3 regions of the Streptomyces sp. NPDC048734 genome follow, and region 3 is predicted to be linked to each of the others. Evidence: riboswitches for the same ligand, from Rfam matches in the RefSeq annotation. Region 3 holds a riboswitch; each other region holds the start of a gene.
The links. A riboswitch is a leader RNA that binds a small molecule or an ion and turns the genes downstream of it on or off. The one in region 3 is predicted to bind cobalamin.
Positions count from the first base shown of each region.

Region 1: linked by a shared signal. The riboswitch ahead of ACGFQC_RS20365 (energy-coupling factor ABC transporter permease) and the one ahead of ACGFQC_RS31855 (cobalamin biosynthesis protein) in region 3 are both predicted to bind cobalamin.
Region 2: linked by a shared signal. The riboswitch ahead of ACGFQC_RS05880 (ribonucleoside-diphosphate reductase subunit alpha) and the one ahead of ACGFQC_RS31855 (cobalamin biosynthesis protein) in region 3 are both predicted to bind cobalamin.

Region 1 covers NZ_JBICUZ010000007.1:178,597-188,652, reverse strand. Annotated here, with positions in the region: gene ACGFQC_RS20375 (MarR family transcriptional regulator) at 1-73, opposite strand, end outside; gene ACGFQC_RS20370 (PP2C family protein-serine/threonine phosphatase) at 220-1,392, shown strand; cobalamin riboswitch at 1,610-1,795, shown strand; gene ACGFQC_RS20365 (energy-coupling factor ABC transporter permease) at 1,825-2,532, shown strand; gene ACGFQC_RS20360 (energy-coupling factor ABC transporter substrate-binding protein) at 2,529-2,942, shown strand; gene cbiQ (cobalt ECF transporter T component CbiQ) at 2,950-3,699, shown strand; gene ACGFQC_RS20350 (ATP-binding cassette domain-containing protein) at 3,696-4,526, shown strand; gene ACGFQC_RS20345 (DUF2071 domain-containing protein) at 4,933-5,685, shown strand; partial or broken gene ACGFQC_RS20340 (ATP-binding cassette domain-containing protein) at 5,692-6,090, opposite strand; partial or broken gene ACGFQC_RS20335 (hypothetical protein) at 6,089-6,550, opposite strand; partial or broken gene ACGFQC_RS20330 (carboxylate--amine ligase) at 6,547-7,029, opposite strand; gene ACGFQC_RS20325 (hypothetical protein) at 7,342-8,925, shown strand; gene ACGFQC_RS20320 (FAD-dependent monooxygenase) at 9,182-10,056, shown strand, end outside.
Region 2 covers NZ_JBICUZ010000002.1:137,601-147,656, forward strand. Annotated here, with positions in the region: gene ACGFQC_RS05845 (glycoside hydrolase family 3 protein) at 1-616, opposite strand, end outside; gene ACGFQC_RS05850 (carbohydrate ABC transporter permease) at 625-1,500, opposite strand; gene ACGFQC_RS05855 (sugar ABC transporter permease) at 1,497-2,483, opposite strand; gene ACGFQC_RS05860 (extracellular solute-binding protein) at 2,810-4,093, opposite strand; gene ACGFQC_RS05865 (GntR family transcriptional regulator) at 4,516-5,280, shown strand; gene ACGFQC_RS05870 (DUF3311 domain-containing protein) at 5,404-5,670, shown strand; gene mctP (monocarboxylate uptake permease MctP) at 5,667-7,307, shown strand; cobalamin riboswitch at 7,716-7,859, shown strand; gene ACGFQC_RS05880 (ribonucleoside-diphosphate reductase subunit alpha) at 7,982-10,056, shown strand, end outside.
Region 3 covers NZ_JBICUZ010000018.1:18,585-28,640, reverse strand. Annotated here, with positions in the region: gene ACGFQC_RS31860 (cobyric acid synthase) at 1-1,412, opposite strand, end outside; gene ACGFQC_RS31855 (cobalamin biosynthesis protein) at 1,409-2,377, opposite strand; cobalamin riboswitch at 2,478-2,610, opposite strand; gene ACGFQC_RS31850 (hypothetical protein) at 2,754-2,975, opposite strand; gene ACGFQC_RS31845 (inorganic phosphate transporter) at 3,010-4,257, opposite strand; gene ACGFQC_RS31840 (class II aldolase/adducin family protein) at 4,479-5,189, shown strand; gene ACGFQC_RS31835 (alpha/beta fold hydrolase) at 6,017-7,144, shown strand; gene ACGFQC_RS31830 (hypothetical protein) at 7,315-8,757, shown strand; gene ACGFQC_RS31825 (VOC family protein) at 8,792-9,205, opposite strand; gene ACGFQC_RS31820 (neutral zinc metallopeptidase) at 9,311-10,056, opposite strand, start outside.

The sequences.
Region 1 (10,056 bases), on a different contig from region 3:
GCTCGGCGGCCGTCGCGGTCACCCGTGCGACCTCGTCGGGGTGCGGGCGATGGCGGAAGGCAGTCACGGTCACACTCTCGCAGGCACTGGGACGACCGCCAGCGTACTAGCGGCTCCCCCGCCCCCGGCACCCCTCGAACCCGCCGCGCCGCCCGGGCGCGCGGGACACCTCCGGCCGGCGAACCGGCCCCCGAGCGAAGGATCGGTGTTACTCCCGTCGTGGTACCCCCCGTCACGAACAGATTCGTCACCGCCGAGCGTGCCCTGCGGAAGGCGGCACCTCATGAACTGGTCGAGGCCGTGCGCCGTGCACTGGTCGAGCAGTACGCGGCCCGCTGCGTCGAGCTGCTCATGGCCGACTACGGCCTGACGTCGCTGCAGCCGGTGGCCGGACCTCGGGACCAGGAGCCCGTGTCGGTGGACGACAGCGCCGCGGGCCGGGCGTTCGGCGCGCAGGAGCCGTACGTCGAACCGGCCGGGAGCGGGCGGGTGCGGGCCCACCTGCCGGTCTCGGTGCGCGGCGACCGGCTCGGGGTGCTGTCGGTGACGCTGCCCGAGGACAGCGGGGCACCGGACGCGCTGGGCGAGCTGGCGGAGGTCGCGCAGGTGCTCGGGCACGAGGTGGTCGTGGCCGAGCGGGTCACCGACCTGTACCTGCGGGCCCGGCGCAGGGAACGGCTCACCCTGGCCGCGGAGATGCAGTGGCAGCTCCTCCCGGCCCGCTCCGGCACCGGTCCCGGATACGCGCTCGGCGCCCAGCTGGAGCCCGCCTACGCCGTCCGCGGCGACAACGTCGACTGGTCCGCCACGGGCGACCGCCTCACCCTGTACGTCAACAACGGCACGGGCGACGGCGCGGAGGCGTCGCTGCTGACGAGCCTGACGGTCAACGCGCTGCGCAACGCGCGACGGGCCGGCCTCCCGATCGCCGACCAGGCGGCGCTGGCCGACCAGGCGGTGCACGCCCACTACCGGGGCCGCTGCCACCTGTCGGTGCTGATGCTGGAGGTCGAAGTCGCCACGGGGCGGGCCCAGGTGGTGGACGCCGGTTCACCGCGGCTGCTGCGGCTGCGGGCGGGCACCGTCGAACCCGTCGACCTGGAAGCCCAGTTGCCGCTGGGCATGTTCGAGGAGACCGACTACGTGGCGCAGCCGTTCCAGGTGGAGCCCGGCGACCGGCTGGTGTTCGTCAGCGACGGCGTCCACGCGGTCGCCTCGCCCGGCGGGGCGACGTACGGGGACGCCGCCCTGGCCCGCGCGATCACCGCCACCCGGCTGGTGCCGGCGGCCGAGGCCCCGCGTGCCGTGCTGCGCGAACTGGCGGGGCACCGCGGCGGAGCCGTGACGGAGGACGACGCGCTCGTGGTGTGCCTGGACTGGCACGGCCGCTGACCCCCGGATCCCCTGACCGGCACAACCACCGACCGGCCGGTGCACCCCGACCGGCACAACCACCGACCGGCCGGTGCGCCCGGACCGGCACGGCCGCCGAGCGGCGGTCCGCGCAGCCCCGGTGCGGCCCCGGCGTGGCCGGTGTGCGCCGGGTCGGCACCCCGCGTCCGCCGCCCGTGCGCCCCCGTTCCCGCTTGTCACCGCCCCTGTCCTCCCACTACTGTCACCACGCCTTGGTGAACGGGAAATCCGGTGTGATGCCGGTGCGGCCCTCGCCACTGTGATCGGGAAGTCCGGCTCCGGCCCTCGCGGGCAGCCACTGGGTCCTCACGGACCCGGGAAGGCGGAGCACGGGCGGTGGTACCCGTCAGCCAGGAGACCGGCCAAGGCGCGTCAACCATCCACGAGGTGCTGGAGAGGGTCTGCTGAGCCATGCACATAGCCGAGGGTTTTCTGCCTCCGGCGCACGCGGTCGCCTGGAGCGTCGCGTCGGCGCCGTTCGTCGTCCACGGAGCCCGGTCGCTCACCCGTGAAGTCAGGGAGCATCCCGAGAGCACGCTGCTGCTCGGTGCCTCCGGTGCCTTCACGTTCGTCCTGTCCGCACTCAAGCTCCCTTCGGTGACGGGGAGTTGTTCACACCCCACCGGCACCGGCCTGGGTGCCGTCCTGTTCCGGCCGCCGATCATGGCCGTGCTGGGCACGATCACCCTGCTCTTCCAGGCGCTGCTGCTCGCGCACGGTGGCCTGACCACGCTCGGCGCCAACGTGTTCTCGATGGCGGTCGTCGGACCGTGGGCCGGGTACGGCGTGTACCGCCTGCTGCGGCGCTACGGCGTGCCGCTGATGGTCACGGTGTTCGCCGGAGCCTTCGTCGCCGACCTGTCCACCTACTGCGTGACCAGCGTGCAGCTGGCGCTGGCGTTCCCCGACCCGAGCAGCGGGTTCCTGGGCGCACTCGGCAAGTTCGGGTCCATCTTCGCCGTCACGCAGATCCCGCTGGCCGTGAGCGAGGGGCTCCTCACCGTCCTGGTGATGCGTCTCCTCGTGCAGTCCAGCAAGGGCGAACTGACCCGGCTGGGCGTGCTGGTGGCCGGAACCCGGAACCGGAAGCCGGAGACGACCGGGGCGGTGGCCCGGTGAAGCGGAACACGAAGATCAACCTCCTGCTGCTGCTCGCCGTGCTCGCGCTCGCGGTACTGCCGCTGGCCCTGGGACTCGGCGACCACAAGGAGCAGCCGTTCTCCGGTTCCGACAGCGAGGCGGAGACGGCGATCACCGAGCTGGAGCCGGACTACGAGCCGTGGTTCTCGCCCCTGTACGAGCCTCCGTCCGGGGAGATCGAGTCGGCGCTGTTCGCCGTCCAGGCCGCCCTGGGCGCGGGTGTCCTCGCCTACTACTTCGGGGTGCGCCGGGGCCGCCGCCAGGGCGAACTGCGGGCGCTGGCCCGGCTGGAGGAGAAACGGGACGGGGTGCGGGACAGAGACGGTGCCGAGGCGGGGGACGACGTGAGCGCGCCCGACGCCGGGAAGTCCCCGCAGGGACGGGTCTGATCGGAACGTGCTGCCGATCGACGCGGCGGCGCACAGCAGTCGCTGGCGCCACCGTCATCCCGTGGACAAGGCCGTGCTGGGGCTCGGCCTCACCCTGCTCGCGATCTCCCTCCCGCCCTGGCCGGGCGCGGTCCTGGTGCTGGTGACGGCGCTCACCCTGCTGCTGGGTCCGGCGGGGGTGCCGCCCCGCCGACTGTGGCGCGCCTACCGGGTCCCGCTGGGCTTCTGCGCGACGGGCGCGCTCCCCCTCCTCGTCCAGGTGGGCGGGTCCGACGGGTTCGTGTCCCTGGCCGACGGTGGCCCGGTGCGGGCCGGGGAGCTGATGCTGCGCACCTCGGCCGCCTCACTCGGCGTGCTGCTGTTCGCGTTCACCACGCCCATGTCGGATCTGCTGCCCCGCCTGGTGAGGGCCGGCGTGCCCGCGCCGGTCGTCGACGTCGCCCTGGTGACGTACCGCATGAGCTTCCTGCTGCTGGACTCGATGCGCCGGATCCGGGAGGCGCAGGCGGCCCGGCTCGGACACACCGGCCGGGCCGCCGAGTGGCGTTCGCTCGCCGGGCTCGGCGCCACCGCGTTCGTGCGGGCCTTCGACCGGGCGGCACGGCTGCAGGCCGGGCTCGCCGGGCGCGGTTACGACGGCACCCTGCGCGTCCTGGTGCCCGAGGCCCGCGTCTCCGCACGCTTCACGGTGGCCGCGGCCGCCCTCCTGGCGGCTCTGGCCGCCCTCACCCTCGTCCTGGAAAGGCCCCTGTCATGAGCGAGCTGGTCGCCCTGCGGGGTGTCTCCTTCGGGTACGAGGACGGCCCGACCGTGCTCGAGGACCTCGACTTCACGGTACGCGCGGGGCGCGCCCTCGCCCTGCTCGGCCGCAACGGCAGCGGGAAGACGACCCTGATGCGGCTGCTCAGCGGCGGACTGCGACCGCGCACCGGCACGTTGACGGTCGAGGGACGGCCGGTGGGGTACGACCGCAAGGGGCTGACCCGGCTGCGGACGACCGTGCAGCTGGTGGTGCAGGACCCCGACGACCAGCTGTTCGCCGCGTCCGTCGCCCAGGACGTGTCGTTCGGGCCGTTGAACCTGGGGCTGCCCGACGCCGAGGTGCGGGCCCGGGTGGAGGAGTCGCTCGCCGCGCTGGACATCACCGCCCTGGCCGACCGGCCCACTCACCTGCTGTCCTACGGGCAGCGCAAGCGGACCGCGATCGCGGGCGCCGTCGCGATGCGGCCGCGCGTGCTGATCCTCGACGAGCCGACCGCCGGGCTCGACCCGGACGGCCAGGAACGGCTGCTCACCACGCTGGACGGGCTGCGCGCGTCCGGTACGACGGTGGTGATGGCCACCCACGACGTCGATCTCGCCCTGCGCTGGGCCGACGACGCGGCCCTGCTCACCCCGTCCGGCGCGCACACCGGTCCGGCGGACACCGCGCTGGCCCGCACGGACCTGCTCCACGAGGCGGGCCTGCGGCTGCCCTGGGGCATCGCGGTCGCCCGACTGCTCGCCGGCCAGGGCCTGTTGTCCGAAGGGGGGACCGGACCGCGCAGCCCGGAGGAACTGGCGGCGCTGCTGGCCGGGGGCTGAGCCCACGGCGGGGCGCCCGGTCCCGGTACCGCCGGGCGTCACGGCCCGGTCCCGGTACCGCCGGGCGTCACGGCCCGGTCCTTGGTACCACCGGGCGTCACGGCCGGGCCGACCGCCGCGGCATCCCGGCCGGGCCGACGGCCGCGGGCGTAGCAGGCCGGGCCGACCCGCGCAGGGCCACGACCGGGCCGGACCGACGCGGGCGGGGCGGCTCGGTCCGCGACGCCGACGCCGACGGCGCCGTGCGCCGTGCGCCGTACCGGCCGGCTCGGACTCCACGCCCGCGATTCGCCCTGCCGGTTCACCGCGTCCCGCGGGGCCCGGCGGGCGCCTGCCGTGCCTCCCGGCAACGAGGGGATGTGCCCCTGGCCGTCGGCCGGCGAGCAGGCTCTGGCATCCTGGCGCCGTGCCGCACCCCGCCTCCGTGACGCCCGACGCCCCTCGTCCCGTGGGGGTGCCGCTGCTGACCCAGCAGTGGCTCGACCTCTGCTTCGTCCACTGGGCGGTGGCGCCGGAGACGGTGGCGGGACTGCTGCCGCCGGGCACCGCCGCCGACGTCCACGACGGGTCGACGTACGTCGGTCTGGTCGCCTTCCGGATGCACCGCGTGGGCTGGCTGGGGCTGCCCGGGGTGCCGTACCTGGGGTCGTTCCCGGAGACGAACGTGCGGCTGTACTCGGTGGACGGGCACGGGCGGCGCGGGGTCGTGTTCCGGTCGATGGACGCGGCGAGGCTGATACCGGTGGTGATGGGCCGCGTCGGCTTCCGGCTGCCGTACCTGTGGTCGCGGATGCGGGTGCGCGCGGACGGCGACACCGTCACCTACACCAGCGCGCGCCGGTGGCCGGGGCCGCGCGGCGCGTCGAGCCGGATCGTGGTGCGCCGGGGCGAGCGCATTGAGGAGCCCACGGAGCTGGAGCACTTCCTCACCGCGCGCTGGGGCATGCACAACGCCTTCTTCGGCGGCGCCGCCTATCTGCCCAACGAGCATCCGCGCTGGCCACTGCACCGGGCGGAACTGCTCACCTGCGAGGAGGACCTGGTCGCCGCGGCCGGACTGCCGGCGCCGCCGGAGGCGCCGGTCAGCGTCCTGTACTCGCCGGGCGTGCCGGTACGCCTGGGCCGGCCGGCGCGCCCGGCGGGCATCCCGACCCCCTGACCCGCGTCACGGACGCGTTCCCGCCCCCGCACGTGCCGTGGCCTCCGTCAGCGAGACGGTGAACGGATGCCGGGGAGCCGTCAGCACCCGCTGTGCCGGGCCCTGTTCGACGAGTTCTCCCGCCTCCATTACGGCGATGCGGTCGGCGAGGCGCGCGGTGTCCAGGTCGTGCGTGATGAGGACCAGGGCGAGGTCGTCACCGTCGCGCACCCGGCCGGCCAGGAGGTCGAGGATGCCGCGCCGGGTGACCGGGTCGAGGCCGGAGGTGATCTCGTCTCAGACGAGGACCCGGGGCCGGGCGAGCAGGGCGCGGGCGAGGGCGGCCCGCTGGAGTTCGCCGCCGGACAGGGCACCGGGCGGGCGGTGGGCGAGGTCCGCCGGCAGGCCGAGGCGGGCCAGAGTCGCCGACGACGAGGACCGTCGCCCCGGCGGGCAGGTCGAGCAGGTCGACGACGGCGCGGGCACGGGCGCGGGACTTCGCCAGGGAGGATCCGGCGGGCAGCGGGACCGGCCGGGCGCCGTGCCCGGGGGTGTGCGAGGTGACCCGCATGAGGTAGGCGTCGAGGGCGGCGACCCGCACCGGCGGCAGGGGGTGGCGCAGGAGCCGGGCCACGTCGGCGCCGACGCAGTCGTCGAGGACGCTGTCCGGCAGTTCTCCCGGCTCGACGGCGCAGGAGCCGACGGCTTCGTCGAGGCGGAGGCTGAGCACCTCGTTGCGGTAGCCGGTGCCGCGCCCGTCGTGGCGTACCGCCTGCCGGGTGGTGAAGGCGACGGCGATCCGCCGCGTGGCCGGGTCGGGGCCGAGGGCACCGTCGCGGACGCGGTCGACGAGGTCGTCGTAGGTGGGGAAGGTCCCGGTGGTCATCGGACCACCAGTCCCGCGCGCAACCCGGTCAGCAGGTCCTCGACCCGGGCACGGGCGCCGGGGCCGCGGGTGTCGGCGGCCATGACGTGCCCCAGGTACTCGTTGTTGCCGCCCGCCGCCCGCACCGCCCGGCCGGGCTCGGCGAGTTCCACCTCGAGCACGCCGTCCGCGTCCCGGACGCCGGTGCCGTCGAGCGCCTCCAGGGTGCCGGTGCGGTCCGGCACCAGGAAGCCGATGGCAGCGCTGCGCACTCCGGTGTCGGCCGGCCGCAGGTCGGGGGCGCGGCCGAGGGCGACGTCCACGAACGCGGCGGCGAGGTCGACTCCGGTGACGTGGCGGACGAGTTCGGTGATGCGGTTGCCGGCCGGGCGGGGGTTGACCTCCACGACGCGGGGGCCGCCGGGAGTCAGCTTGATCTCGGTGTGCGCCACGACCCCGTCGGTCAGGCCGAGGGCCTTGAGCGCGCCCAGGGCGGTCTGTTCGTGAGCCACAGTTCCCCTTTTCCAGCGACGGGTTCGGACGTCAGGACAGCCCGGCGCACTCTCACCGGAGGGGAGGACGCCGGGCCACGCACCCCCACACGCTATCGATAACCATTTTCATTTGCTAGACCCTTCTGCGCACGGATCACCCGCGTCGAGCCGAGCGCCGTACGGATGCCCCTTCCGCCCCCTCCGCCACGCCGGTTCCTCCGGCGGAGATGACGCCCGCCACCTCTGTCAGCAGTGCACCGGCACCCGTAGACTGACAAGTCACCGAAGTTCGGGCGCTGTTGATGGGGGAGGACAGCCATGTCCGGAGATCAGTACGGCATGCACGACCACGGTTTCCACGTGCCACCCATGCCGTCGGCGCCGCCACCGGCACCACCCGCGCCACCGGACGGTGCGCGGGCCGTCGCGGTCGCGGTGCTCAACCTCAGCGGCCTGGGGCTCGGGTACGCGCTGCTGCGCCGCTGGGTGCTCATGCTGCTGTGCTGGACGACCACCGCCGTGCTGCTGCTCGTGGCCCTCCCGGCCGACCCGGACGGCGTCCCGGTGGCCGCCCTCCTGCTGTACGCCGTGTTCCTCGCCGGGGTCGCGGCGCACGGCGCGCTCGTCGGCCTGCGCTCCCGCACGGCGGTCGTGCGACGGGCACCCCTCGCCCTGCTGCTGGGTCTGGTCCTGCTCGCCGTACCGGCCGGTGGCGTCGTGCTGTACGACGACGCGCGGGAGGAGGCGACGGAGCGGATGCTCCTCGACCGGCTCGACGAGGCCGACGAACTGGTCGCGGCGTCCGGCAAGAAGGACTTCGGCAGCGGCCGGACCGGCTACCGCGAGGCGCTGAAGGCCTACGAGGACCTCAGATCCGACCACCCCGACTCGCGCGCCGCCCAGCGGGTGCCCACCCGGATGAGGACCTTCTACACCACGGTCGCCGCCCCGTACGAGGACGCCGACTACTGCACCGCGATAGCGCCCCTCACCTACCTGCGCACGGTCCCCGAGGCCATGCCCTCCACCGACCTCGGCACCCTGGAGAAGTGGCCCGACGACCGGCTGGCCACCTCCCTGTACGAATGCGCCTCGCGGGGCCTGGCCTCCGACCAGTCCACCTGGGCTTCCCAGTTCGGCGAACTGCTGACCACCTTCCCCGACTCCGACCAGGCCGCCAAGGTCCAGCCGGCGGTGGGCGCCGCCGTCACCCGGGAGGTCAAGGGCCTCGCCGGAGCCGAACCCTGCACGGCGGTCGAGCGGCTGCGCGACCTCGGCGCCGACATCGCGGACCTGCCGGGCGACGAGGCGGGCATCGAGACCGCCCTCACCAAGGACGCCGGACGCGCCACGAGCAGCGCCGACTCGGGCACGTACACCTGCGGTGTGGACCAGTACCGGGACGGTGACTTCGAAGCCGCGCAGACGACGATGAACGAGTACGTCTCGGCGCACAGGACCGCCAAGAACGCGGCCCGGGCGAAGAAGATAGCGATCGCGGCGGAGATCGCCCAGACCCTGCCTGCCGCGGGCAAGACCCTGCCCACGACACGGTCCGGCGGCAGCATCTCGGTCACGGTGAAGAACGACAGCCCCGACGAGGTCACCGTCCTCTACACCGGCCCGGTGACGGGCAGCCTCACCCTCAAGGCCTGCGGCAGCTGCAAGGCGTACTCCCTGGGCAGCACCCTCGCCCCCGGCTTCGAGCCGTGCAGCGGCGGCAAGAACTACCCGCAGCGCACGATCAGCCTGCCCCCCGGTACCACCTACTTCGTGCACAAGTCGGCGTCGAGCACCTCCTCCACCTCCTCCACGCCCGCCACGGACACCGCCAAGCTGGAGTCCGGCTACATCTACACCGAGTGCGCCTACACGACGAACTCCCTCGGATCGGGCATCTGAGCGACCCGTACCAGCCTCCGGAGGGCCGTCGTGAACGGCCCGGACGGAACCCCGCGAGGGCCGTCGCCGCCGCCGGACCCGTCTCCCCGGCTCGTGCGGCGGCCCTCGCGCGCACCGGCGCTCGGGCCACGGTGGTCACGCGCCGTCAGGCGGGTGAAGCCTGGGCCGCCGTTCGCCGGGCGGGGCATGCATGACAGTCCCGGCCGTCCGGCCGCAAACGGCCGTGTCGGCGGACACGACGTGCTGGAGACACATCATGAAACACAGAACCGACCAACCGGGCGGCCCGATCCACCGGGTCCCCGTCCTGATCGTCGGGGGCTCCCTCGTGGGCCTGTCGACCTCACTGTTCCTGGGCCGGCTGGGGGTGCGCCACACCCTGGTGGAGCGCCATTCCGGCACCTCCCACCACCCCCGCGGACGCGGCAACAACGTCCGCACGATGGAGCTGTTCCGGGTGGCCGGCGTCGAGCCGGCGATCCACCGGGCCGCGGCCACCCTGGCCGACAACCACGGCATCCTCCAGGCGCGCGACCTGGTCGACGACGCGGGCGAGTGGCTGGTCAAGGACATCGACCCGGGGGGCGGACTGGCCCGCTTCAGCCCGAGCTCCTGGTGCCTGTGCAGCCAGAACGACCTCGAGCCGGTCCTGCTCGACCACGCCACGACGCTCGGCGGCGACCTGCGGTACTCCACCGAACTGCTCTCGTTCGACGCCGACTCCGACGGGGTCACCGCGCTGGTCAAGAACCGGGAGACCGGTGAGCACACCGGGATCCGCGCCGACTACCTGGTCGCCGCCGACGGCCCCCGCAGCCCCGTCCGCGAGCAGCTCGGCATCGGCCAGAGCGGCCCCGGCGAGCTGTTCAGCAACGTCAGCGTCACCTTCCGGTCCCGTCTCCTCGCCGACGTGGTGGGCGAGCGCCGGTTCATCGTCTGCTACCTCACCAGCCCGGACGGCGACGGCGCGCTCCTGCCGGTGGACAACCGGGAGAACTGGGTCTTCCACGCCCCCTGGCACCCCGAACGCGGCGAGACGCTGGAGGACTTCACCGACGAGCGCTGCGCCGAGCACATCCGGCGCGCGGTCGGCCGGGCGGACCTCGACATCGAGATCACCGGGCGGGCGCC
Region 2 (10,056 bases), on a different contig from region 3:
GTTCGCGCTCGGCCAGCACGGCCGGGTCCACGTCGATGCGGGGCAGGGCGAGGTGGGAGTCGACGGCCGTGTCCCCGTGGCCGGGGAAGTGCTTGGTGCAGGCGGCGACGCCGGCCGCCTGCAGGCCGGTGACGTAGGCCGCGGTGTGCCGGGCGACCAGGCCGGGGTCGGCACCGAAGGACCGCACGCCGATCACCGGGTTGTCCGGGTTGGAGTTCACGTCGGCCGAGGGGGCCCAGTTGAGGTCGACCCCGCAGGCCGCGAGGCGGCGGCCCAGCTCGAAGGCGACCTGCCTGGTCAGGTCCACGTCGTCCACCGCGCCCAGGGCGTGGTTGCCGGGGAAGCTGGAGCCGGTCCGTACCTCGAGACGGGTGACGTCGCCGCCCTCCTCGTCGATCGCGACGAGCACGTCGTCGCGTTCGGCGCGCAGCTGTGAGGTCAGCGCGGCGAGTTGTTCGGGAGAGGCGATGTTGCGGCCGAACAGGCCGACCGCGGCCAGGCCCTCGCCGAGCCGGCGCAGCAGCCAGTCGGGGGCACTGGTGCCGGCGAAGCCGGGCTGGAGGACTGTCAGGGCGTCGCGCGTCAGGGTGTCGGTGCCTCTGGCGAATGTCGTCATCGGGGGCGTCATCCCTTCACGGCGCCCGCGGTGAGACCCGCGGCCATCTTGCGCTGGACGAGGAGGAACAGCACGACGATCGGCACGGCCATCATGGTGGCGCCGGCCATCATCGGGGCGTACTCGGTGCCGTGCTTGGTGGAGAAGTTGCTCAGCCAGACGGTGGCGGTCTGGTTCTTCTGGCTGAGCAGCATCAGGGCGTAGAGGTACTCGTTCCACGCCTGGATGAAGCCGTAGACCGAGGTGGCGACCATGCCGGGGGCGAGCAGCGGGAAGACGACGCGGACGAAGGCGCCGGTGCGGGAGCAGCCGTCGACCATCGCGGCCTCCTCCAGCTCCTTCGGGATGTTGACGATGAAGCCGCGCAGGGTCCACACGGTGAAGGGCAGGACGAAGGTCAGGTAGGTGATGACCAGGCCGGTCAGCCGGTCGTACTGGCCCAGGTCGTTCAGGAGCAGGAAGACCGGGATGATCATGGCGACCAGCGGGACCATCTGGACCGCGAGGATGCCGACGATCACGATCTTGCGGCCGCGGAAGGCGAACCGGGAGATGGCGAGGGCGGCCAGCATGCCGACGACGACGCCGATCGCGACGACAGCGAGCGAGACGAGGAGGCTGCGGGCGACCGGACCCCAGAAGTCGGCGATGTCCATCGCCCGGCCGAAGTTGGAGAGGGTCAGCGAGGTGGGCAGCAGGCTCGGGTCCGGGTCGATGGCGTCCTTCGCCGGCTTGAACGCGGTGTTGAGCATCCAGTAGACGGGGAAGCCGGCGACGGCGAAGACCAGGAGGCCGACGAGGTTCCAGCCGAGCTTGGACCTGCGGCGGCCCGGGCCGCCGGAGCCTTCGGCGGAGCCGCTCCTCGCCGTGGCGATGGCGCTCATTCGACCTCTCCGATCTTCAGCATCTGGCGCATGTACACGGCGACCACACCGAGCAGCAGGAGCACGGTGATCAGGGCGATCGCCGAGCCCTGGCCGTAGTCGTTGACGACGAAGGCGCGGTCGTAGGAGTACGTCGTCAGCAGCTGGAACTCGGCCTCGGGATGGCCGTTGCGCATCACGAAGACCTGCGGGAAGACGCCCATGTCCCAGATGACCGACAGCGTCGTGAGCATCACGATGATCGGCTTGAGGATGGGCAGGGTGACGTACCGGAAGACGCCCCAGGCGCCGGCGCCGTCGAGGCGGGCGGCCTCCTCCAGTTCCTTGGGGACCTGGGTGAGACCGGCGCTGAGGGTGATCACGACGAACGGGACGGCTCCCCAGATCACCAGCAGCATGATCACGGCCAGGCCCTGCGGCCCGCTCGCGAACCAGTTGTGGCCGATCAGGTCGACGCCGGGCAGCCTGCTCAGGACCGCGTTGAGGATGCCGTAGTCAGCGTCGAACAGCCACTTGAAGACCGTGGTGGCGACGATGATCGGCATGCCCCAGCTGGCCACCAGCGCGATGTTGACGAGCGTCTTCACCCAGCCGGACACCCGCTGGAGCAACAGCGCGATCAGCATGCCGACGACCATCGTGAAGACGACGCAGCCGGCCGCGAAGACGATCGTGCGCACGACGACCGCCCAGAACTCGCCGTCGCCCAGCACCTCGGTGAAGTTGTCGAACCCGACCGACTCGGCCGGCTGGAAGCCCCACAGCTGTGACTGCCCGAACTTCTGGAAGGAGAGGGTGACCAGGCGGACCAGCGGATAGCCCATCACCAGCAGGAGGACCAGCAGGCAGGGGGCGAGCAGCAGCCAGGGGGTGCCGGCACCGGAGGAGGCCCCCTTGGCGCGGGGCCGCCGTGGCGCGGGCGGCGGCGGTGCGGGCCGCGGTGGCGGCAGCTTGGCGGGGGTGGTCGTGTCTGCGGCACTCATCGCGCGCTCCTCAGCGGTCCCTCAGGTCGTACGGAGGCCTGGCTCCGTGGGTGTACGGCGGCGCACCCCCGCAGGTGTACGGCGGCCGGGGCTCCGCGGATCGGACGGCGGCGGAACCCCCGCGGATCGGACGGCGGGGCGGGTCCCGCGGATCGGACGGCGGGGCGGGTCCCGCGGGCCGGACGGCGGGGCGGGTCCCGCGGGCCGGACGGCGGCAAAGCCCTCGGGGGCCACGGCGGCCGGGCCCCGTAAGGCGTACCACGGGGTGGACGCCCCGCGGGCCGTACGGACGGCGGGGCTCCGCCGCGGCGGAGCCCCGTCCGCCGTCACTTGGTGTTGATGACCTTGTCGATCGCGGCGTCCGCCTCCTTGGCGGCTTCCTCGACCGTCTTCTTGCCGGTGCCGATGCCCTGCAGCATGGTCTGCAGGACCTGGGCCTTCTCGACCTGGCCCCAGCCGGGCGCCATCGGGACGAACCAGTTGGACTCGGCCGCGGTGGCCGGCACGACCGTCTTGGGGTCGTTCTTCAGGGTCGCGAGGTCGGTCTTGTTGTTGGGCAGGTTCCCCTTGGCCATCAGACCCTTCTGGCCGGCGGGACCGGTGAACGCGTTGATCCATTCGGCGGCGAGTTCCTGCGCGTCCGACTTGACCGGGACGGCGAGGTCGGAACCGCCGAGGAAGACGGGGAGGTTCTTGCCGGACGGGCCGGGCATGACGAAGTTCTCGAGGTTGCCCTTGAGCTTGCCGCTCTTGTCGTTCTCGGGGGCCTCGGCGCTCCCGCCCTCCCAGGCGGCACCGAAGATCATGCCGGACTTGCCCTGGCCGTAGACGATGTGACGGTCGGACTCGTCCTTGGTCTTGTCGCCGTGCATGTACGCGTCGACGACGTTCTTGAACTCGGTGAGGCCCTTGACGGACTCGGGCGAGGAGAGGTTGCCCTTCCACCGGCCGCCCTCCTCCTTCGCGATGGAGCCGCCGGCGTCGTAGACGAAGGACATGGCCGCGTACCAGTCGCGGGTGGGCTGGTACCAGGCGCTGAACTTGTCGCCCTCCTTCTTCTGGACCTTGTCCAGGGCGGCGGTCAGCTCCGCGTAGGTCTTCGGGGCCGCCTTGACGCCGGCGGCGGCGAAGAGGTCCTTGCGCCAGTTGCCGACGCGGCCGCCCGCGTAGTAAGGCACGCCGTAGGTCTTGCCCTCGTACGTCACCGAGGCCTTGAGGCCGTCCAGCCAGGCGGAGGAGTTGTCGAACGCGGCGGCGTCCAGGGGGGCGAAGGCGCCCTTGACCATGTAGCCGAGCATCTCGGTGTTGCCCATCTCGACCACGTCGGGGACCTTGTCGGTGGCGAGCACCGCGTCGAGCTTGGCGTTCTTGTCGGGCCAGCCGTAGTACTCGTGGGTGATCTTGACGCCGGGGTGCTTCTTCTGCACCGCCGCGTCCGCGGCCTTCACCAGGTCGGGCCAGTTGTTCTGCGCGTCGACGGTCAGCCAGACCGTCAGCTCCTTGGCGTCGGCGCCCTTGTCCGAGCCCCCGCTGTCCTTGTCGTCCCCGCACGCCGCGATGGAGACCATCATGCCCGCGATACCGATCGCGGCTATCAGCTTGCGCTTCACGCCAACCCTCCTCAGGGATGCCACAAACCCCCCTGCCTCCCCGCCGCGGTCGAGCGTCAACGCGTACCGTCCGTGGGGCCAGGACCTGGACCAATGGTGTAGACCAGTACCGGGAGCTTGGCTCAGACCAATAGGGCTGTCAAGGGTGTTCGACCGGGGTCGAGTCGTCCGTTACGGGACCGCGATATGCAGGGACTTTTCAATTCGGGGGCACCCGATCGGCCCTCTCCGACGGAACGAACCACCTCCACGCGAAGGCGTGCTGGACTAGACCAACGAAGGTCCCGGAGGTATACAGAGGGGATCACGGAGCGCGCGAGGTCACCGCACCGGACACCCCGCCCACGAACCCGTGCCACGATGTGAGCCGCGGCCGACGTCAGCGTCGGCCGGTTCGGCACCCGGAGCCGGGAAGGCAGGCCATGAGCACCGACGTCAGCAGTGCGGAGAACGAGGGTGGGGCGACCGTCCGTACCGCGCGCGTGCCCAAGTACTACCGCCTGAAGAAGCACCTCCTCGACATGACCGAGACGCAGTCGCCCGGCACCCCGGTGCCGCCCGAGCGCACGCTGGCGGCCGAGTTCGACACCTCGCGCACCACCGTGCGCCAGGCGCTGCAGGAACTGGTCGTCGAGGGCCGGCTGGAGCGCATCCAGGGCAAGGGCACCTTCGTCGCCAAGCCGAAGGTCTCCCAGGCGCTCCAACTCACCTCGTACACCGAGGACATGCGCGCCCAGGGCCTCGAACCCACCTCGCAGCTGCTGGAGATCGGCTACGTCACGGCCGACGACCGCCTCGCCGGACTGCTCGACATCACCGCGGGCGGCCGCGTGCTGCGCATCGAACGGCTGCGCATGGCCAACGGCGAGCCGATGGCCATCGAGACCACCCACCTGTCGGCCAAGCGCTTCCCGGCCCTGCGCAGGTCGCTGGTGAAGTACACGTCCCTCTACACCGCGCTCGCCGAGGTCTACGACGTCCACCTGGCCGAGGCCGAGGAGACCATCGAGACCTCCCTGGCCACCCCGCGCGAGGCGGGCCTGCTCGGCACGGACGTCGGCCTGCCGATGCTGATGCTGTCCCGCCACTCCGTGGACAAGGAGGGCCGGCCGGTGGAGTGGGTGCGGTCGGTGTACCGGGGGGACCGGTACAAGTTCGTCGCACGGCTCAAGCGGCCTGTGGAATAGCGCTGTCGAGTCATCCGGCGGAGCGACGGGACCGATATCCGGACGAGGTCTTCCGCTTCCCTTTATCCGTCCCCTACATTTCGTGCGCGTTGCACGTGATCTGCTAGGGGACGGAGCCGCCCGATGTCAGAAGCCCCAGAAGTGACCGCAGGGCCGGTGGTGACGCCGTTGCGCGTCGTCATCGGCCTGTGCCTGTTCGCGCCCTTCGTGGCGATGCTGTGGGTCGGTTCGTACGCGAAGACCGACCCCGCGTTCATCGGCATCCCCTTCTTCTACTGGTACCAGATGCTGTGGGTGCTGCTCTCCACCGCGCTCACGGTGATCGCCTACAAGCTGTGGCAGCTCGACCAGCGCGGCCGCGGCAACCGGGGCGGGGGTGCGGCGAAGTGAAGGACGGCGTGAACGGCGTCGCACTCGCCGTCTTCATCTTCTTCTTCCTGGCCGTCACGGTCATGGGCTTCCTGGCCGCGCGCTGGCGCAGGGCCGCCGACGAGCACAGCCTCGACGAATGGGGCCTGGGCGGAAGGTCGTTCGGCACCTGGGTCACCTGGTTCCTGCTCGGCGGCGACCTGTACACGGCCTACACGTTCGTGGCGGTGCCGGCGGCGATCTACGCGGCCGGCGCGGCGGGCTTCTTCGCGGTGCCGTACACGATCCTCGTCTACCCGCTGATCTTCACGTTCCTGCCGCGTCTGTGGTCGGTGTCGCACCGGCACGGGTACGTGACGACCTCGGACTTCGTGCGCGGCCGGTTCGGCTCCAAGGGGCTGTCCCTGGCCGTGGCCGTCACCGGCATCCTGGCCACCATGCCGTACATCGCGCTCCAGCTCGTCGGCATCCAGGCCGTGCTGGACGTGATGGGCGTCGGCGGCGGCGAGAACACCCACTGGTTCGTCAAGGACCTGCCGCTGCTGATCGCCTTCGGCGTGCTCGCGGCGTACACCTACTCGTCGGGACTGCGGGCGCCCGCGCTGATCGCGTTCGTGAAGGACACGCTGATCTACATCGTCATCGCGGTGGCGATCATCTACATCCCCATCAAGCTCGGCGGGTTCGACGACATCTTCGCCAAGGCGGGCGACGCCTTCGCGCAGACCAACCCGGCGACCGGCAAGCCGCGCGGTGCGCTCGCCCCGGCCGAGGCGGGCCAGTGGACGTACGCCACGCTGGCGTTGGGCTCCGCGCTGGCGCTGTTCATGTACCCGCACTCGATCACCGCGACGCTGTCCTCACGCAGCCGTGAGGTGATCCGCCGCAACACCACGATCCTGCCGCTGTACTCCCTCATGCTCGGCCTGCTCGCCCTGTTGGGCTTCATGGCGATCGCCGCCGGGGTGAAGGTCACCAACGGCCAGCTGGCGATCCCGCAGCTCTTCGAGGACATGTTCCCGGCGTGGTTCGCGGGCGTGGCCTTCGCGGCGATCGGCATCGGCGCGCTGGTGCCGGCCGCCATCATGTCCATCGCGGCCGCGAACCTCTTCACCCGCAACATCTACAAGGACTTCATCAAGCCGGACGCCACGCCCAAGGAGGAGACCCGCGTCTCCAAGCTGGTCTCGCTGCTGGTGAAGGTGGGCGCGCTGGCCTTCGTCCTCACCATGGACAAGACGGTCGCCATCAACTTCCAGCTGCTGGGCGGCATCTGGATCCTGCAGACCTTCCCGGCCCTGGTGGGCGGCCTGTTCACCCGCTGGTTCCACCGCTGGGCCCTGCTGGCCGGCTGGGCCGTCGGCATGGTCTACGGCACGGTCGCGGCGTACGGCGTCGCCTCCCCGACGCAGGCGCACTTCGGCGGCTCGTCGAAGGAGATCCCCGGCATCGGGGAGATCGGTTACATCGGTCTGACGGCGTTCGTGCTGAACGCGGTGGTGACGGTGGTGCTGACCTTCGTCCTGAAGGCGCTCAAGGCCCCGGAGGGCGTCGACGAGACGTCTCCGTCGGACTACACGGCGGACGCCGGCGACCCGGGCGTCCAGGTGGAACTGCCGCCGGCGACGGCGGGGGCGGGAGCGGGAGCGGGGCACTAGGGTCTTTCGTTCGGGTCGGGCCGGATCAGGGAGCGGGGTCCGGTGCCGGGGGCACCTCCCACGCCTTTCGGGCAGGGGGAACCTCGCGAGGCGGAGGAGGGAGTCGGGGCGGGGCCCTGGCGACCGACGACAACGCGGCGGTGGGGGTGCCTCCCGCTCGGGCGGAGCCGGGAGCGGGGGAGCGGTGCCGGACCCCGCGAGCCCGGCCTGATCCAAACGACAGGCCCTGGCGCGGGGCGCCCCGACCACCCCCCGTCCGCATCCCGCAGCGGGCCGCCGAGGGCCAGTCGCCCCGGCGGCCCGCCGTCGTACGCGCCCGTGCCGGGAGGACGGGGCTCTGCCGCCTCGGAGTTGACGCTGCGAAGCCAGCCCGACACAACATCTGGGGGTCACGCGGCAGCCCGGCACAAGATGTATGCTCATGCTCGCTGTCGCCGCAGGGGAATCCGGTGCGAATCCGGAACTGTCCCGCAACGGTGTACTTGCGTGCGCGCACACCCATATGCGCACGCATGGTCAGTCCGAGCACCTGCCGGCAGCGCACCCGGTCCGTCCGGCTCGGGTGCCCTGACGTCCGGGCCTCGCGGAATGGGCCGGTGGACGCGACGCGCCCCGCGCTCGTGTGCTGCCCCCTGCCCTGCGCAAGGCCCCCGCCGAGCGAGGGAGAGCCCCACGTGACCATCGCGCCAGCCGAACCGGCTTCAGCGGCCCCGGAGACCGACGGTCCCGGAGCCGCACTGCTGCGGACCCTGACCGAGCTGACCGCCGACCTCCCCGACACCGACCCCGGCCGGGTCGCCGCCGCCGCCCTGCGGGGCCGGTCCGCGCGGGCGGACGAGGCGGAGCTGCGCGAGCTGGCCACGGAGGCGGCCGCCGGTCTGATCTCCGAGGACCCCGCCTACTCCCGGCTGGCCGCCCGGCTGCTGACGATCGGCATCCGCGCCGAGGCCGCCTCCCAGGGCGTCACCTCCTTCACCGCCTCCGTCGCCGTCGGCCACCGCGAGGGCCTGATCGCCGACCGCACCGCCGCGTTCGTGCGGCTGCACGCCGCCCGGCTCGACGCGCTGGTCGACACGGCCGCCGACGACCGCTTCGGCTACTTCGGCCTGCGCACCCTGCACAGCCGCTACCTGCTGCGCCACCCGCTGACCCGCAAGGTCGTCGAGACGCCCCAGCACTTCCTGCTGCGGGTGGCGAGCGGCCTGGCCGAGGACGACACGGCGAGGAGCGTCGACGAGGTCGCAGCCCTCTACGGGCTGATGAGCCGCCTGGACTACCTCCCCTCCTCCCCCACCCTGTTCAACTCCGGCACCCGGCACCCGCAGATGTCGTCCTGCTACCTCCTCGACTCCCCCCTGGACGAGCTGGACTCGATCTACGACCGCTACCACCAGGTCGCCCGCCTCTCCAAGCACGCCGGCGGCATCGGGCTGTCGTACAGCCGCATCCGCTCGCGCGGGTCGCTCATCCGCGGCACCAACGGGCACTCCAACGGCATCGTGCCGTTCCTGAAGACCCTGGACGCCTCGGTCGCCGCCGTGAACCAGGGCGGCCGGCGCAAGGGCGCGGCCGCGGTCTACCTGGAGACCTGGCACTCCGACATCGAGGAGTTCCTGGAGCTGCGCGACAACACCGGTGAGGACGCGCGCCGTACGCACAACCTCAACCTGGCGCACTGGGTGCCGGACGAGTTCATGCGGCGGGTCGACGCCGACGGGCAGTGGTCGCTGTTCTCCCCGGCCGACGTGCCCGAGCTGGTCGACCTGTGGGGCGACGAGTTCGACGCGGCCTACCGCGCAGCCGAGGCCGCGGGCCTCGCGAGGAAGACCATCGCGGCCCGCGACCTGTACGGCCGCATGATGCGCACCCTCGCGCAGACCGGCAACGGCTGGATGACCTTCAAGGACGCGGCCAACCGCACCGCCAACCAGACCGCCGAACCGGGCCACGTGGTCCACTCCTCGAACCTGTGCACGGAGATCCTGGAGGTCACCGACGACGGCGAGACGGCGGTCTGCAACCTGGGTTCGGTGAACCTGGGCGCGTTCGTCGACACGGCCCCCGGGGCCACCGATGTCATCGACTGGGAGCGGCTGGACGAGACCGTCCGCACCGCCGTCACCTTCCTCGACCGGGTCGTCGACATCAACTTCTACCCCACCGAGCAGGCGGGCCGCTCCAACGCCCGCTGGCGCCCGGTCGGGCTGGGTGCGATGGGCCTCCAGGACGTCTTCTTCAAGCTGCGGCTGCCCTTCGACTCGCCCGAGGCCAGGGCCCTCTCCACCCGGATCGCCGAGCGGATCATGCTCGCCGCGTACGAGGCCTCCGCCGACCTCGCCGAGCGCAACGGCCCGCTGCCCGCCTGGGAGAAGACCCGCACCGCCCGGGGCGTGCTGCACCCGGACCACTACGGTGTCGAGTTCTCCTGGCCGAAGCGCTGGGCGGCGCTGCGCGAGCGCGTCGCGGCGACCGGCATGCGCAACTCGCTGCTCCTGGCCATCGCGCCGACCGCCACCATCGCGTCCATCGCCGGTGTGTACGAGTGCATCGAGCCACAGGTCTCCAACCTGTTCAAGCGCGAGACGCTGTCCGGCGAGTTCCTCCAGGTCAACTCCTACCTGGTGCGGGAACTCAAGGAGCTGGGCGTCTGGGACGCCCGCACCCGCGAGGCCCTGCGCGAGGCGAACGGCTCGGTGCAGTCCTTCACCTGGATCCCCGCGGACGTACGGGCGCTGTACCGCACGGCGTG
Region 3 (10,056 bases):
ACCTCCCGCAGGAACGCCCGTCGGAAACCGTCCGACTCCAGTGAGCCGTGCCAGTGGGTGCCCCAGGTCTGGCCGACCCGGCAGCCGTCCAGGCTGTTCCCCTCGTCATCGCGGATGAATGCCGCACCCCCGGTGACGTCGGCGACCCCGTGATGGATCTCGTACCCCTCGACCCGCTCGCCGAGGGCTTCCCCCACCGGCCGGGTGAGGGTCTTCTCGCGGGCGAACCGCACCCGGACGGGCAGGACGCCGAGCCCCGCGACCTCGCCGGCGCGCGACTCGACCTCGTCCTCGATGTGCTCGCCGAGGATCTGGAAGCCGCCGCAGACGCCCAGCACGGGCCGCTGCTCGGCGACCCGGCGCAGGATCGCGTCCGCCAGCCCGCGCTCGCGCAGCCACGCGAGCGCCCGGACCGTCCCCCGGGTCCCGGGGAGCACCACGAGGTCGGCGTCGGCCAGTTCCTCCGGCCGGTCCACGAACCGCACGACGACGCCCGGTTCGGCGGCCAGCGCGTCCACGTCGGTGAAGTTGGACATCAGCGGGACCGCGCAGACGGCGACCCGCAGCACGTCCTCGCCGACGGGCGGGGAGACGGCCGACTCCCGGACGGCGCCCCGCAGGGAGACCGCCATCCCGTCCTCCTCGTCGATCCCGAGTCCGTGCCGGAACGGCAGCACCCCGTACGTCCGCCGCCCGGTCAGCCCGCGCAGCATGTCCAGGCCCGGCTCCAGCAGCGAGACGTCACCGCGGAACTTGTTGACGAGGAACCCGGCGACCAGTTCCTGGTCCTGCGGCGAGAGCAGCGCGACGGTCCCGAAGAAGGAGGCGAAGACGCCGCCGCGGTCGATGTCGCCGACGACGAGCACGGGGAGCCGCGCGTTGCGGGCGATCCCCATGTTCACGATGTCGGTCCGCCGCAGGTTGATCTCGGCGGGACTGCCCGCTCCCTCACAGATCACCGCGTCATACGTGCCCCGCAACTCGGCGAGACAGTCGAGAACGGTCCCGAGGAGTTCCTCCTGCCGTCCGCCGCGCAGCCTGCTCCCGGGGGACGATTCCCCGGATTCCCCGGATTCCCCGGATCCTCCGGTCCCCCCGAAGAACCCGCGCGCGCTCATCTCGCCGACCGGCTTGCCGAGCAGCACGACCTGACTGCTGCGCTCGCCGCCCGGCTTGAGCAGCACCGGATTCATCAGCGCCGTCGGCTCGATGCGGCAGGCCTGCGCCTGCATGGCCTGCGCGCGCCCGATCTCGGCGCCCTCGCGGGTCACGAACGAGTTGAGGGACATGTTCTGCGCCTTGAAGGGCGCCACCTTGACCCCCTGCCGCACCAGCCACCGGCAGATCCCCGCCGTGACGACGCTCTTGCCGGCGTCCGAGGTGGTGCCGGCGACGAGGAGACCCCCGCTCATGACGTACGCCCCTTCGCTCTCGCCGCGAGGACCCTCGCGGAGACGACGCGCGCGGCGACGGTGACGCCGAGCGCGAGCAGGCCGACGCGGCGGGAGAGCCGCGCGGCACGTTCGATGTCGTGGGCCACGACGGGCCGCCCCCGCTCCCCGTTCAGCACGGGCCGGTGTTCGACGCGCCCGCCGTACGACAGCGTCCCGCCGAGCCGCACCCCGAGGGCACCGGCGAACGACGCCTCCACGGGACCGGCGTTGGGGCTGGGATGCCTGCGCGCGTCGGCCCGCCAGGCCCGCACCGCCCCGCGCGGATCGTCACCGGCGGCGGCGGCCAGGACGGCGGTCAGCCGTGCCCCCGGCCATCCGGCGACGTCGTCCAGCCGGGCCGAGGCCCACCCGAAGCGCAGGTGGCGCGGCGAGCGGTGGCCGACCATGGCGTCCAGGGTGTTGACGGCCCGGAACCCGAGCAGTCCCGGCACGCCGCCGACGGCCCCCCACACCAGGGCGCCCACGACCGCGTCGGAGGTGTTCTCGGCGACGGACTCGACGACCGCGCGGGCGATCCCGTCGGCGTCCAGGGCCTGCGGGTCCCGTCCGCACAGGTGCGGCAGCCGCGCCCGCGCGCCCTCGACGTCCCCCGCTTCCAGGGCCCGCCCGATGGTCCGGGCCTCCCGTACCAGCGAGGTCCCGCCGACGACGGCCCACGCGGCGGCGCCGGTCAACGCGACGGAGGCGGCGGGGGAGCGGCGTACGGCACGGGAGGCGAGGGCCCCGAGGGCCACGGTGCCGCCGGCGCACACGGCGGTGTGCAGCGCGCCCCACCCGCGGTGGTCCCGCCACAGAGCCCGTTCCACGCCGGCCGCGGCCCGCCCGAACACGGCGACCGGATGCCCCCGGCGCGGATCGCCGAGGATCAGGTCCCCCAGGAGGCCGGCGGCGGCACCGTACGCGTAGAGGCGATCGGTACCCATCGGCTCAGCCGGCCGACGGGCCGGGCAGCGACCTGGTGCTGTACCTCGAACGGCAGCCGAGCATGGCGTTATGTCCTCACTCAGGGTGTCCACGCCCTGGTTCGACGAGACCGGCGACGAGAGTTCCTGGCTCCCGGGGGTGTCTACCCCGGTGACAGTGGCGGGACCGCGCCGGATTCACACCGGCTTCCTCTTCTGTCGCCGTACATGGCCCCGGCAGTCCACCACGGGCCCGGAACGGCCGTCAACTCGCTGTTGACCTGCGACGGGACAGTGTGCAGAACCCCACACACCGCCGGTCACGGCCTACGCGCACGCGTGGGGCGCGGGACGGTGATCCGTCCCGCGCCCCACGCGCGTGTGTGCGTGCCGTCCGTCAGGTGACGATCAGCGAGATCCCGTAGGCCACCGCCCCGGCGCACGCCGCGAAGCACGCGTACGCGCCGGTGACGGCCAGGGTGGCGGAGCCGCCCTGGGCCGCGGCCCGCTCGCGGCGGGAGAGGCCCATGATGCCGAGGGTGAAGAGGGCCACGAGGGCCACGGTGACGACGAGACTGACGCCGAAGACGGAGCCGAGAGCCGCCCAGTCGATCTTCATGCTGCTTCTTCCTTCGTACCGGTGGGGGCGGGACTCAGACGGTGGTGACGGTGGGAGCGGCCGGCGGAGCCGACTCCGCCGCCGGGGCGGGGATGGTGGCCGTGAGGTCCTCGGCGACCGTGCCCGCCGGGGGCGGGGTCACGGCGGCGATCGCGGTGGTGACCACGCCGGCCGGCTCCTCGTCCCCGTCGACGACGTTCGTGTGGTCGATGATCTCGCGCCGCGAGATCTTCCAGATCGCCGCGCTGGAGGCGATGAGGAACACCGCGACGAGCGCCGTGCCCCAGTCGCCGAGGCCGGTCACGTACTCGGCGAGGGCGCCGACCAGGGCCGCGGCCGGCAGCGTCAGGCCCCAGGCCACGAACATCCGGGTGGCGGTCGACCAGCGGACGACGCCGCCCTTGCGGCCGAGGCCCGCACCCATCACCGCGCCGGAGACCGAGTGCGTGGTGGAGAGCGAGAAACCGAGGTGGGAGGAGGCCAGGATGACGGTGGCCGCGCTGGTCTGGGCGGCGAAGCCCTGCTGCGGCTGGAGGTCGGTCAGGCCCTTGCCCATGGTGCGGATGATGCGCCAGCCGCCGAGGTAGGTGCCGAGCGCGATCGCCAGGCCCGCGGACAGGATGACCCACAGCGGCGGGTCGGAGTCGGGGGCGACGGCGCCGCCGGCGACCAGGGCGAGGGTGATGATGCCCATCGTCTTCTGCGCGTCGTTGGTGCCGTGGGCGAGCGAGACCAGGCCGGCGGAGGCGATCTGGCCGGTTCGGTATCCCTTGGCGGCGGCCTTGCCGTCGGCCTTCTTGCCCAGCGAGTACGACAGCCGGGTCGCGAGCATCGCCGCGACGCCCGCGACGATCGGCGCGGCGATGGCCGGGATCAGGACCTTGGTGACGAGCACGTCACCGTGGACCGCGCCGGCACCGGCCGAGGCGATGGTGGCGCCGATCAGGCCGCCCATCAGGGCGTGCGAGGAGCTGGACGGCAGTCCGACCAGCCAGGTCAGGAGGTTCCAGAGGATCGCGCCGACCAGGGCGGCGAAGATGACCTCGGGACGGATGCCGGTCTCGTCGACGAGACCCTTGGAGATCGTGTTGGCGACCTCCACGGAGAGGAAGGCGCCTACAAGGTTCAGAACGGCGGACATGGCCACCGCGACCTTGGGCTTGAGGGCACCGGTCGAGATGGTGGTGGCCATCGCGTTGGCGGTGTCGTGGAAACCGTTCGTGAAATCGAACGCGAGTGCGGTTACTACCACAATCGCGAGGATCAGCGAGAAGCTTTCCATTTACCCAGGCAATCGTTCGAGGTCATTGGCTGGATGAACGTAGGTAACCTGAGTGAACGGAAGGTGAACTGGGGCGGGCTTCGTGGTGTCCACAATCGGCGGGACTCATTCCGCTCGGCCGTGACACCCCGGACGCCGCACGGGCCCGGGTTCCGCGCCCCCTTCCCCGAGGGTCCTGGAAGGCCGCGAAAGAGACGTTCGTCACCTGGCAGGATCGCCGTATGGCAGAGCAGCGACGCGACACCGGTGACGGCATCCACGACCCCCGCGACCTTCACGGCCTCCGCGACGGGGAGGTCGCACACGCCTGGGAACAGCTCGTGGCGACGGCCCGCCGCACCGTCACCGACCGGCTCGTCGTCGGCACCTCCGGCAACGTCTCGGTCCGCGTCGGGGACCTCGTCCTGGTCACCCCCTCGGGTGTCCCCTACGACCGCCTCACCCCGGACGACCTCACCGGCGTCGACCTCGACGGCCGGCAGGTCCTCGGCACCCTCACCCCGACCAGCGAGCTGCCCATGCACCTCGCCGTCCACCGCACCACCGACGCCCGCGCCGTCGTCCACACCCACGCCGTGCACGCCACCGCCGTCTCGACCCTCGTGACCGAACTCCCGTCCGTCCACTACATGACGGCCGCCCTCGGCGGCCCCGTCCGCGTCGCCCCCTACGCGACCTACGGCACCGAGGAACTCGCCCGCAGCCTCCTGCACGCCCTCACCGACCGCACCGCCTGCCTCCTCCAGAACCACGGCACCCTCACCTACGGCGCCACCCTCGACCAGGCCTACGACCGCACGGCCCAGCTGGAGTGGATGTGCCACCTGTGGCTGACCGCCTCGTCCGTCCCGGGCCGCACCCCGAACCTGCTGACCGACGACCAACTGGGGGAGGTGGCGGAACGCCTGCGGGGCTACGGGCAGAACCGCTGAGGCGACGTACCGGGGCCGCCGACGGAACCCCGAAGCCCGCGGCGCCCGATCCCGGGGCGGGGGCGGGGGCGGGGGCGATCCCCGGCTCCGCCGTGCGGCCTGGGCGAGTGGCTCCGCCGTGCGGCCCGGACGCGGCTTAGCCGTCCGGGCCGAGCACGCGGCTTCGCCGTCCGGCCGACGGCGTGGCTCCGCCGTGCGTGCGGGCCGCGCGGCTCCGCTTCCCGGGCCGATGTACGGCCCGAGCACGTGGCTCCGCCCGCACGGCCCGGCGCATGGCTCCGCCGTGCGGACCGGCGCGTGGCTCCGCCGTGCGGACCGGCGCGTGGCTTCGCCGTGCGGGCGGGTCGCGCGGCTCCGTTTCCCGGGCTGATGTGCGGCCTGGACGAGTGGCTCCGCCGTGCGGCCCGGACGCGGCTTAGCCGTCCGGGCCGAGCACGCGGCTTCGCCGTCCGGCCGACGGCGTGGCTCCGCCGTCGGGGCCGATCGCGCGGCCGATGTACGGCCCGGCGCGTGGCTCCGCCCGCACGGCCCGGCGCGTGGCTCCGCCCGCACGGCCCGGCGCGTGGCTCCGCCCGCACGGCCCGGCGCGTGGCTCCGCCGTGCGGGCGGGCCGCGTGCTCCGCCGTGCGAGCCCCTCCGGTCGCAGTGACGGCGGGCTCGCCGCGGGCCGCCCGCCGCCCGCCGCCCGCCGCGGGCCGCCCGCCGCCCGCCGCGGGCCGCCCGTCGGGGGCGCGCAGGCCGCCGGGGGCCCGGCCACAGCCACCCGCCCGCACCCCCGGTCCCCTCCACCACTGGCCCTCGGCAGGATCGGCCAGGACACTGGAGGAGTGCGCACCGTCACGGCAACCGCCGTCACCGCAGCCGCGGCCCTGGCCGCCGGCGCCGCAAGCGTGGCCGCAGGCCGCCTCGCCAGCGACGCGGCGCTGAAGGCGTCACCCGGCCGCCCCCTGCCCACCGAACCCCGGCTCACCGTGCACGGCACGGCCGACGGCCGGGTGACCCTCACCCGCGACCTCGCCGCCCTGCGGCCCGGCACCTACGGACTCGCGGGCGACGGCTCCCACGCGGTCGTCGGCCCCGTCCTGGACAGCGTCCCGCACCCCGCCGACACGGTCGTACGGCGTCTGGAGCGGGTCACCCACGGCACCCTCGAGGCGGGCGACGCGGTGTGGCTCACCCCGAACCTGTACGTGGGCAACCCGAGTACCGCGCTCGGCCTCGACCACGCCGACATCGACGTGCCCGGCGAACTGGGGCCGCTGCCCGCGTGGTTCGTCCCCGGCGCCCGCCGCACCTGGGTGATCGCCGTGCACGGCCTGGGCACCACCCGGGAACACGCCCTGAACCTGACCGGCTTCCTGCACCGCCGCCGCTTCCCGGTCCTCGCCCTGTCCTACCGCGGCGACCTGGGCGCCCCACGCCCCCCGGACGGCCTCCACCACCTCGGCGAGACCGAGTGGCGCGACCTGGACGCGGCGATGCGCTACGCCGTCCGCTACGGCGCCGAACGTCTCGTGCTGCTCGGCTGGTCCACCGGCGCCACCATGGCCCTGCGCGCCGCCGCCCGCTCGGGGCTCCGCAACCTCGTCTCGGGGCTCGTGCTGGACTCCCCGGTCCTCGACTGGCAGGCCACCCTGCGGGCCCTCGCCTCCGCCCGCCACACCCCGGGCGCGCTGCTGCCGCTGGCCGTCCGCGCCGCCGAGGGCCGCGCCGGCCTGAGCGCCGACACCGCCGACGGGGCCGCCGACCCGGCCGCCCTCGCCGTACCGACCCTGGTCGTCCACGGCCCCGGGGACACCGTGGCCCCGTGGGCGGCCTCCCGCCGCTTCGCCGACCGCCACCCCGGCCCGGTCACCCTCCGCTCCGTCCCGCACGCCCCGCACGCCGCCATGTGGAACCCCGACCCGGCCGCCTACGAGGAAGTGCTGCGCCGCTTCCTGACCCCCTTGATGTGACGTGCCGCGGCGGCACGCGCCGGAGCGGTGCCACAGGTTCCGTTTAAGGTCGAACCGCTGGCCTGAACAAGCCTCCTCACCCCTCCCCGCACCCCGCGCGTTGGCCAGTCCCGTAGCCTGCCGTGACATTCCGTTTGGGATTTCGGACCGTCAACCGGAAGACTGCACCCGTGACGTCCCGTATCCCGCGCGACTCCAGGCTTCGACTCGTCCGCCCACGACCCCTGGCCGCCGCCCCCTCAGCTGTGAACCAGCGGCGCCAGCGCCGCCCCGCGCCCCGCCCGCCGGAGGGCACCCCCGCCCCGGCGGAGCTGGCCAGAATGGCGCGCTCCGGCCTGGCGGCCGCGGCCCGCGTCGCCCGCTGGGCCGACAACGCCCTCGGTCCCGGCCGGGACGCGGCCACCGACGACGGCAAGGCCACCCTCTCGGAGGCGACCGCCGAACGCGCGGCGGCCGACCTGGGCCTGACCGCGGCTCAGGTCCGCGCCGACTGGGACACCGCCCGCCTCGCCGGCCTCGTCGAGGTGCACGGCGACAGCGCCCGCTCCGGCTGGCGGCTGCGCGCCTGGAACCGCGACGACAGCGCCGTCCTGCGCGGCTGGGTCGCCCTCTTCGACGCCTGGTCGCTGGCCACCCCGGAACCCGCCGGCCAGGAGCCCGGCGCCGTCGCCGAGGTCGTCTCCGCCATGCCGCAGGTGCTCTCCTTCCTCCAGCTGTCCGCCGGCCCCGTCCCCGTGGACCAGCTCCTCGACCTGCTGCGCCAGCGCGTCACCGAACTGCGCACCGAACGCTGCGAGGTCTCCTACGGCCCCGAGGACGCCGACGCCTCGAGCCCCCGTCGGCCCGCCCCCGCCCCCTCCGCCGACGCCGACCCGGCGGAACCGGCCCGCGCCGCCGAACTCGCCCCCCTCCTCGACTGGGCCCTGCACGCCCTCGCCTCGGTGGGCGCGCTCACCCACGCCGACGGCCAGGCCACCCTGACCCCGCTCGGCAACTGGGCGGTCTGGGTCAAGCTGGAGCAGATCTGCGTCGCCGCGCAGAGCCCCGCCGGCAACATCGAGGTCGCGGCCGAGGAGATGCTCCGCGGCTGCGCCCAGCTCCGCCCGAACGCCGCCCGCGCCGAGTACCGCGCCTGGCTCGCCGCCCGCACCGTCGGCAGCGCCGTCGGCGAACTCCTCACCGCCGCCCGCGGTGAGGACGCCCTGCTGCGCGGCCTCGCCTTCGAGGCGCTGCGCGTCGTCGGCGCCCCCGCGGAGCCCGACGTGCGCGCCGTCGTCGAGGAGCCGGCCCTGCGGCCGTACGCCCTGCTGTGGCTGGCCGAGCACGACGGGGTGGACCCCGAGGACGCCCACGAGGTGCTCACCCGCGAGGAGGCCACCTGGCTGTGGGTGGACACCGCCGCGGCCGTCGCCGACCACGGCGAGGCGCCGATGCTGGTGCGCCACCTGGAGTCCGCGCTCCAGCCGACCGTGCCGGCGCTGCTGGCGGAGGTCCGCTCCGTCGGGCACCCGCGCACCGTGCAGGTCCTGGTGGCGCTCGCCGCCGCACACCCCGACCCGGCGCTGGCCAAGGCCGTGCGCAGGGCCGCCTTCCAGGTCCACACCGGGGGCTGAGCCCGGCGCCGGACGTCGGTCCTGTGTCCGGGCGTCAGCCCTGTATCTCGGGTGCGTACGTGCCGAAGCTCCAGATGTTGCCCTCGGCGTCCCGGGCCGTGTAGTCCCGCGAGCCGTACTCCTGGTCCGTCGGGGGCATCAGGATCTCCGCGCCGTGCTCCACGGCCCGCCGGTGGTGGGCGTCGACGTCGTCCACCACGACGTAAACGCCCGCCGGACCGGCGTCCTTCATCGCCGCGTCGAAGAGACCGCCGCGGCCCTTCGAGCCGAGCATCACCGCGCCGTTGCCCTGCACCAGCTCGGCGTGCAGCACGGAGCCGTCCTCGCCCTCGAACACCGACAGCTCGGAGAAGCCGAAGGCCTCCGTGAGCTGCCGGATCGCCGCCGCGGCGTCCCGGTAGAGCACCGTCGGGTAGATGCTCGGGCGCCCACCGCTCGTGCCTGCCATGCCGACCACTCCCTCGTGACCCCGCGCCGTCCCTGCCGGAAACCCCGCTCACGACCCAGTCTGGCAGCGCCCACCGACAATGCCCCGGGGGCGGACACCGCGCGGTCAGCGGAAGGTGTCGCACCGCGCCATGTCCCCGCTCCGGTACCCCACGTCGAACCACTGCTGCCGCTGCGCCGCCGACCCGTGCGTCCACGTCTCGGGCGTCACCCGTCCCTGGAACCGCTCCTGGATCCGGTCGTCGCCCACGGCCGCCGCGGCGTCCAGCCCGTCGGCGATGTCCGCGGCCGTGAGGCTGGTGATCAGCGGCCGTCCGGTCGACTCGTCCGGCGTCGTGGTCGCGTGCCGGGCCCACACGCCCGCGTAGCAGTCGGCCTGCAGCTCCACGCCCACCGCGGCGCTCCCGGCGCCGGCCGGCCCGTCCTGCGAGCGGCTCAGCGTGCCCATGAGGTCCTGCACGTGGTGCCCGTACTCGTGCGCCACGACGTACGCCTGCGCGAAGGGGCCGCCGCTCGCGCCGAACTTCGACCGCAGTTCGTCGAAGAACCCCAGGTCCAGGTAGACCTTCCGGTCGCCCGGGCAGTAGAACGGCCCGACCGCCGAGGTCGCCGTCCCGCACGCCGTCCCCACCCGCTGGGCGAAGAACACGGTGGGCGAGCGCGTGTACGCGCCGTCCCGCCGCCGGAACTCCTCGTCCCAGAAGTCCTGCACGCTGTTGACCACCGCCACCGTCCGGCAGTCGTCCCGCGTGTTCGCGTCCTGCCCGGTACGGCAGTCGCGCTGCACCTGCGCGAGCCCCGACGAGGTCGCCGCGGGCTCGTCGCCGCCCGAGGAGAGCCCGAGCTGGTCCG